One region of the Kastovskya adunca genome, then DNA from elsewhere that is predicted to be linked to it. Evidence: riboswitches for the same ligand, from Rfam matches in the RefSeq annotation. Region 1 holds a riboswitch; the other holds the start of a gene.
What was found. Region 1 has a riboswitch for cobalamin ahead of AC5JR3_RS02095 (HupE/UreJ family protein). Riboswitches for the same ligand answer to the same signal wherever they lie in the genome.
Positions count from the first base shown of each region.

Region 1 (3,414 bases):
ACTTCAATGTGCAATTCCCCCGGAACCTTCGCCAGGAGGGCGTTACTTATGTCGTTGATGAAATCAAGCTATCGGCTGACAGTAGCTTTTATCGCGCCTCCGGTACAATCCGCCGCTTAGTAAAGCCAGGAGAGGAACGCGCGGCGAATACATCTTCTACCAAAAGCTCAAAACGACAAAAGCTCAATGCACCTACGTCTGCTGCCGATTTAGAAACAGTCGATACGGTGGGGGATGGTGTTCTCGTTCAGTGTGTTAAAGAAGGCAAGAAGCTGAGGGCGAGAGTTGTTTCAGATGGCTACGATCCTAACTACAACATGCGCTTTCCCCGCGACATTCGAGAAGAAAACATCCTCTATGTTGTGGACGAAGTGGAAGAAGCTAAGAATGGGGGTTCTTATATTGCTTATGGAAAGATTCGCCGATTAATTCAATAAGCGATCGCTTTTACGCTCCTGGAAATACGCGCTTTAAATCGAGAGATAAGTCAGGAAAGCCAGGAAGTGTAACCGTTTCATTTGGCAAGGCAATCTGCCTGATCCGATAGCCAAATTTCCCTTGAGTATCTTGATAGGGCTGACTGTAGCGCTCCAGTTGATTAGCAACCAAATTCATCATCCAATAATCCTGAATTTGGTTTTCTGCATACAAAGATAGCTTGACAGTTCGGTCATACTCCAAGGTGGAGTCTGAAACTTCAACGACCAGCAGAATATCCTGGGGATAAGGATGATGGGATAAGTAATCATCTGGCTGTCCTTGGGCGATCGCCGCATCGGGTTCTGGCTCGCTGTCGGCAGATAAAACGATCGGCTCCTGTCCCCGTACCACAGCACAATTGACGACTAACCGATCCAACTCCCGGATTAGCTTAGTATTGCCAACCGAATGCAGCGTACCTTTAGCCGCCATTTGCACGAGTTCTCCCCGAATCAGCTGCACGCGATCGCCCTCAGCAAAGAAACCTAGCTCAATCAGGCGATGATACTCGGTTACTGTAAAGCGCTTAGTGGTGACCGGGAGCATACTGAGTCAGCAGGAAACGACACCTTTATTTTCTCGCAAGTGACGCGGCGGGATATGAAGCGATCGCTCCCCATCATCGGGGAGAAGTCAGAATAATTCTTCTCCCTCCTCGTCAACGGCACCATGCTTTACCCATAAATGACCCAATCAAAACCCTCAGAGGGATTTGGGTACAGCCGTTTCCAGAATTTATCAGTCGCTATTAGCTGATGACGGCGGAAGTTAGGAAAACAACGCCAATGGCGCTAATTGCCAAACCTGCAAGTTGGGTTGGGGAAAAGGGTTTGCCGCTAAAGTTCTGTAGCGCCCATTTGCCGCCTACGAAAGCGAAGAGGGCAATACCGTACTGCATGATGAAGAAACCTAACAGATAAGCAATCAGCGGTGACATTTCTGCACCGATAATGGACTCACCATAGGCGAAACCATGAAATAAGCCTGCAATGGCAGCTATCACGGTGAGTACTAACCCGTTGGGTTTAGTTGGGATTGCCAGAATAGCTCCGAAGGCGACGACAGAAAAGGAAATTACAATTTCAGGGCTTGGTAAGTCAATACTGAGCAGATGAATCCCCGTTCCTGCGAGGGTTGCCACGATGAACCCGGTGGGAATCAATAGTCCCTGCGTCAGTCCAATGGCGACTAATCCGCTAGCAATGACAAACGCTAAATGATCCAGACCTACAACCGGGTGTCCCAATCCTGATAGGAAGCCAGTGATGAAGTTGGCGGGTACCTGTCCTCCTGTGGGATGGTGAGCGATCGCCTCTGGAGCCGCACACAACAACCCAGCAATTACAAGAATGACTATACCCAAGCCAAGTCCCTGTCTATGCTTGAGAAAAGGCGATCGCCCAGGGTGAGCAGAAACAGAATGTACGAGTTTTGCAGATTTGACATGGGACATGGAACACCTCTGTATTCACAACAATAGATTTGACAAACTGGTTTCGGGGACTGGCAATTGATAGTGGGAAAGATACGAAGTTGTTGATTTGCTTGATCCTGAAGATTGTTCCCCAATCTCCAAAACATATCGATGTAGAAATGCACAGTTGAGGGACTGAGCTGCGGTCGCGATCGCTACCTACTCTCACCTGTAATCAAACCTCAATCAGCCTTTCAGCTAAATTTTGTTCAGTACCGTATTCCTAAAACCAGCAACTCGTAGCCTAGGATACTAGATGATTGATGAGCCTCTTACCTAATTCGTCGAGTTAACTGCTCAATCCGCGCTGGTATGACGTTAATTCTCAGCGATTGACTGCTTCCTACAGACAGCGACGGCTATAACCACTAATTAATTTTTGTAATTTCCAATCAGTCCTCATCCGTACCTCGCAGATGTTTTTAATATCGACTTTCTTCATCGGCGGGCATTCTGACTGAGAGAACATCTCATTACAGTTGCGGTACAGTGCCGGATTTTCACCGAACTTTCCCCGTTATCTCTGGTAGCTGCTCCCTACCAGAACCGATGCATGGGTACTGTATCACATTTACTAAACTGGCGTTATCCTCAACAGCCTCGCCAACTTAGGCATTCATAAAAAGAGGGGCACGCTATAGCGCACCCCTATTTATGGAATTCAATTACCTAAAGAAAAAGACTTCCTTTCTTAATCGTCTCTCTCTCTGTTTAAATCGCTGTGTTAGGCGTCGGGGGGTAGGATGACTTGGTCAATGGCATGAATAACACCATTGCTGGCTTCAATATCGGCTTGAACAACACGGGCATTATTTACCATGACGCCAGTGTCGCTGACTACCACTTCTACAGGGCTACCTTGCACGGTTTCAGTTGCTCCAGATTCCAGCATTGTGGAACTCATTTCACCAGGAACTACGTGGTAAGAGAGAACTTGGACGAGTAGATCGCGGTTTTCTGGTCTTAACAGTTGCTCAATTGTACCCGCAGGCAGAGCAGCAAAGGCTGCATCTGTGGGGGCAAAGATAGTGTAAGGCCCTTCAGCCGCTAAGACTTGATCTAAACCTGATGCTCTCAGAGCTGCCGTTAAGATTTTAAAGGAATCATTAGACGCGGCAACACCAATGACGCTGTCGCTTGCGGTGGTGGAGCGAGCTTCCATTGTCGATTCTGTGCCCATCTCCATTGAGGTATTACCCATAGTGGAGCGATCGCCTGTCATGGTGGAGCCAGAACCCATGGCTGATTCATTACTCATACCCATTGAGGTATTACCCATTGAGGCATTACCCATAGTGGAGCGATCGCCTCTCATGGTGGAGCCAGAACCCATTGCTGATTCACTACTCATACCCATTGAGGTATTACCCATTGAGGTAGTACCCATGGTTCTAGAACTACTGGAACTTACTAAGTCAGACAAGGTGCGGGGAGTGAGGGCATTAGCACCTAGGGTAGAA
Region 1 is NZ_JCACLG010000008.1:45,444-48,857, reverse strand. It holds gene AC5JR3_RS02105 (vWA domain-containing protein) at 1-437, shown strand, start outside; gene AC5JR3_RS02100 (Uma2 family endonuclease) at 448-1,026, opposite strand; gene AC5JR3_RS02095 (HupE/UreJ family protein) at 1,229-1,933, opposite strand; cobalamin riboswitch at 2,381-2,520, opposite strand; gene AC5JR3_RS02090 (fasciclin domain-containing protein) at 2,679-3,414, opposite strand, start outside.

Region 2 (3,414 bases), on a different contig from region 1:
CAGTGGGTTACTCAGCAGATTCAAACCATTCCCGCCAATCAGCGAAGACTTGTCACTACCCACGATGCTTTTCAATACTACGCCCGCGCCTACGGTTTAGATGTAACGGGAACTCTGATTGGTATCAGCACCGAGGAGCAACCCAGCGCCCGAACGGTGAGTAGATTGTCGGATGCTGTCAAAGCGGCCAAAGTTCCAGCGATTTTTGCGGAAACAACGATCAACCCGGCATTAATTCGAACTGTCGCAGAGGAAGCGGGGGTGCAGTTAGCATCACAAGAACTCTACTCAGACTCGATTGGCGCACCAGGGGGCGAGGGAGATAGCTACATCAAGATGATAGTTGCTAATACCCGCACGATAGTAGAAGCCTTGGGAGGCAACTACACGGCTTTTGAGCAGCAGGAAGCTTCTTTGCTAGTGCGTTAAGTGCTGTTTATGTGGGAAAGGGGAAAAAAGGCTGTTGTCCCCTTTCTCCCAAGCTTGGGAGAAGGGGTTAGGGGATGAGGAATGAGTCAGATTGCGCTTATAAAGCTACCTTGGCTAATATCAAGTTGATCAATTTATTACGATTGATTTTGATGTTTTTAATGAACCATAAAGACGCATAAACGCGACAGCGGCTTGCCGAAGGCTAGAGCGCAAAGGAAAGAAAAATGTAGAGATTTTTTTAAATATTTAAGTTTTTATGACGATTACAATTTTATTTTGACAATCAAATATGGATCTAGCTAACTAATTATTCAATGATAGAACTATAAAATGCAAATAAAGACATCGCGACTTATTCTTAGAGAATTTATACGAGAGGATTTTCAGCAGCTAGCTCCACTACTTGCTAATCCACAAGTGATGAAATTCTCTACAATCGGTAGGCTCTCAGTCTCGCAAACGCAAGCAAAAGTCGAGAGTTTTATTAGTTCCTATTCCAGGTACGGTTTCGGAAAATGGGCTGTTGTTCTTAAAGAAAGTAAGGATTTGATAGGCTACTGCGGCATAGCAGTAGAAATTATTGATGACCAAGAGGAAAAAGAACTTGGATATCGATTAGATGAAAAATACTGGGGAAGAGGTTTGGCAACGGAAGCGGCTTCAGCGGCTTTAGAATATGGATTAAATAAACTTGAAATTGCCTATATTTTAGGAGTTGTGGAGCGGGAGAATATAGCTTCAGTTAAAGTTTTGAAGAAAATCGGAATGAAGTACGAAAAAAAGACCGTATTTCAGGGAGTAAGCATGGATGTTTATCGGATAGAAAAAGAAAAGCCCTCAGGATTCCAGTAGCGATGTCGTTACGGTTGTGTCGTGAGTCTGCTTGACTGACAGAGCTTTAACCCTTTAACCGGAGAAAGGGAGCTAGAGCCATTCAAGGTTTCTCATGCGTCCCTTTCGGGTTCTCTTGAGAGGGATTTAGGGTGAGGGGGAAAGACTTTTTTCAGTTAACTAGGTCGTGAGTAGAGATAAGGTTGGATAATAGATGCGATCGCAATAACCGTGATACATTGAGGAAACTAGTCGGTTCTGATGGAGAGCAGCCGTTAGAAGTAATGGGGAAAGTTCGGTGCAAATCCGACGCTGTCCCGCAACTGTAATGAAACCACTAAGGTTTCTTAGTCAGAATGCCCGCCGACGTTAAGAGTTACTTTGATATCCATCTGCGAGGTACAGATGAAGAATCGTTATGACCCAAACAACTTTATTTGTCTGCACCACCTGTGCTAGCACCTGGAAGGACGGCAAACCTATCGGTGTTAGCGGCGGGCAAAAACTTTTAGAACAACTTCAGCACCTCCAGCAAGGTGACAACTTCTCGATTCGCCCTGTCGAGTGCATGAGTGCTTGCAGCCATGCCTGTGTGGTTTCCTTCGCTGCCCCTGGAAAGTACACTTATGTGTTTGGCGACTTACCCGTTAATGACGAAGCATTACCTGTCACCTCAGCCGCCGTGCTGCAATGTGCTAGTCAGTACTCTGCCAAGTCAGATGGATTGTTGCCTTGGTCAGAACGACCAGAACCGCTGAAACGTAGCCTTTTAGCGAAGGTTCCGCCGCTTACTTGAGCAAAGACTAAAAAGCTTTCAATTAAGGAGTGAATTGTGGGTACAAAGATTCCCGTTACGGTTGTTACTGGCTTTTTGGGAGCAGGTAAAACAACGCTGGTGCGCCAGTTGCTGCAAAACAATCAAGGGCGACGTATTGCCGTGCTGGTGAATGAGTTTGGCGAAGTTGGCATTGATGGCGAACTGCTGCGTTCTTGCCAGGTTTGTGACGACGACGAAGACTCCATCAGCAATATTGTGGAATTGACGAATGGTTGCCTGTGCTGCACCGTACAGGAAGAGTTTTTGCCGACGATGCAAGAATTACTCAAGCGGCGCACTCGCCTCGATTGTATCGTGATCGAAACTTCCGGTCTAGCCTTACCAAAACCGTTGGTACAAGCCTTCCGTTGGCCAGAGGTTCGTACAGGCGCAACGGTGGATGGTGTGATTACGGTAGTTGATTGTGAGGCAGTCGCAGCCGGGACTCTAGCCTCTGATTTAGATGCTCTCAACACCCAACGGCAAGCTGACCCCAACTTAGAGCATGAAACGCCGATTGAGGAGTTGTTTGAAGACCAATTGGCTTGTGCGGATTTGGTGCTGCTGACTAAGGTTGATTTGGTGGATGAAGAAACCCGCCATAAGGTACAGCAGTGGTTACAGCAACAACTTCCTTCGGGAGTAAAGGTGGTGCCTTGCCGTAGCGGTGAAGTTAGCCCAGAGTTACTGCTAGGCTTCAATGCAGCGGTAGAGGATAACCTAGATAGCCGTCCTAGCCACCACGACACGGAAGAAGACCACGAGCATGATGATCAGGTGAACTCGATTCATGTAACCCTCGATCAAGCCTTTGAACCACAAGCACTAGTGAAGCGACTTTCGGCTTTAGTGGAACAGCAGGAAATTTACCGGATTAAGGGTTTTGTTGCCGTGCCGAACAAGTCGATGCGTTTGGTGCTGCAAGGCGTTGGGAAGCGGTTTGATTCCTTCTACGATCGCCCCTGGCAAGGGACGGAACCCCGTCAGACAAAGTTGGTGGTCATTGGTCGCGCTTTGGATCGGGTGCAAATCGAGCAAGCAATCCGGGGCGAAGTTCTGGTTGGCTGAGTCGCTTGCGGCTAGTCCATTCTTTGTTGAGTCCGCGCAGGCGGAATAAGCCTGGTTGAGGCGAGATTTCAGTCGTTATACCAATTCTCACCAAATACATTGCGCTTAATTCTCTTGGTGGTGTGCACACCACTATGGGTTAGGGGTGGGGTTCCGACATCGCATCAACCTAAATTGGTTTAGCTTTAATAAACCGCAGAGGCACAGAGGACGCGGAGGAGAGAAGAGGAGTATGGAGAGATTTGCCAGCCTACTCATAAAAAAAA
Region 2 is NZ_JCACLG010000059.1:16,219-19,632, reverse strand. It holds gene AC5JR3_RS22325 (metal ABC transporter substrate-binding protein) at 1-429, shown strand, start outside; gene AC5JR3_RS22320 (GNAT family N-acetyltransferase) at 763-1,284, shown strand; cobalamin riboswitch at 1,500-1,645, shown strand; gene AC5JR3_RS22315 (DUF1636 domain-containing protein) at 1,682-2,059, shown strand; gene cobW (cobalamin biosynthesis protein CobW) at 2,096-3,148, shown strand.
Region 2: it holds a riboswitch for cobalamin, as region 1 does, so the genes downstream of both, AC5JR3_RS22315 (DUF1636 domain-containing protein) here and AC5JR3_RS02095 (HupE/UreJ family protein) in region 1, are expected to answer to the same signal.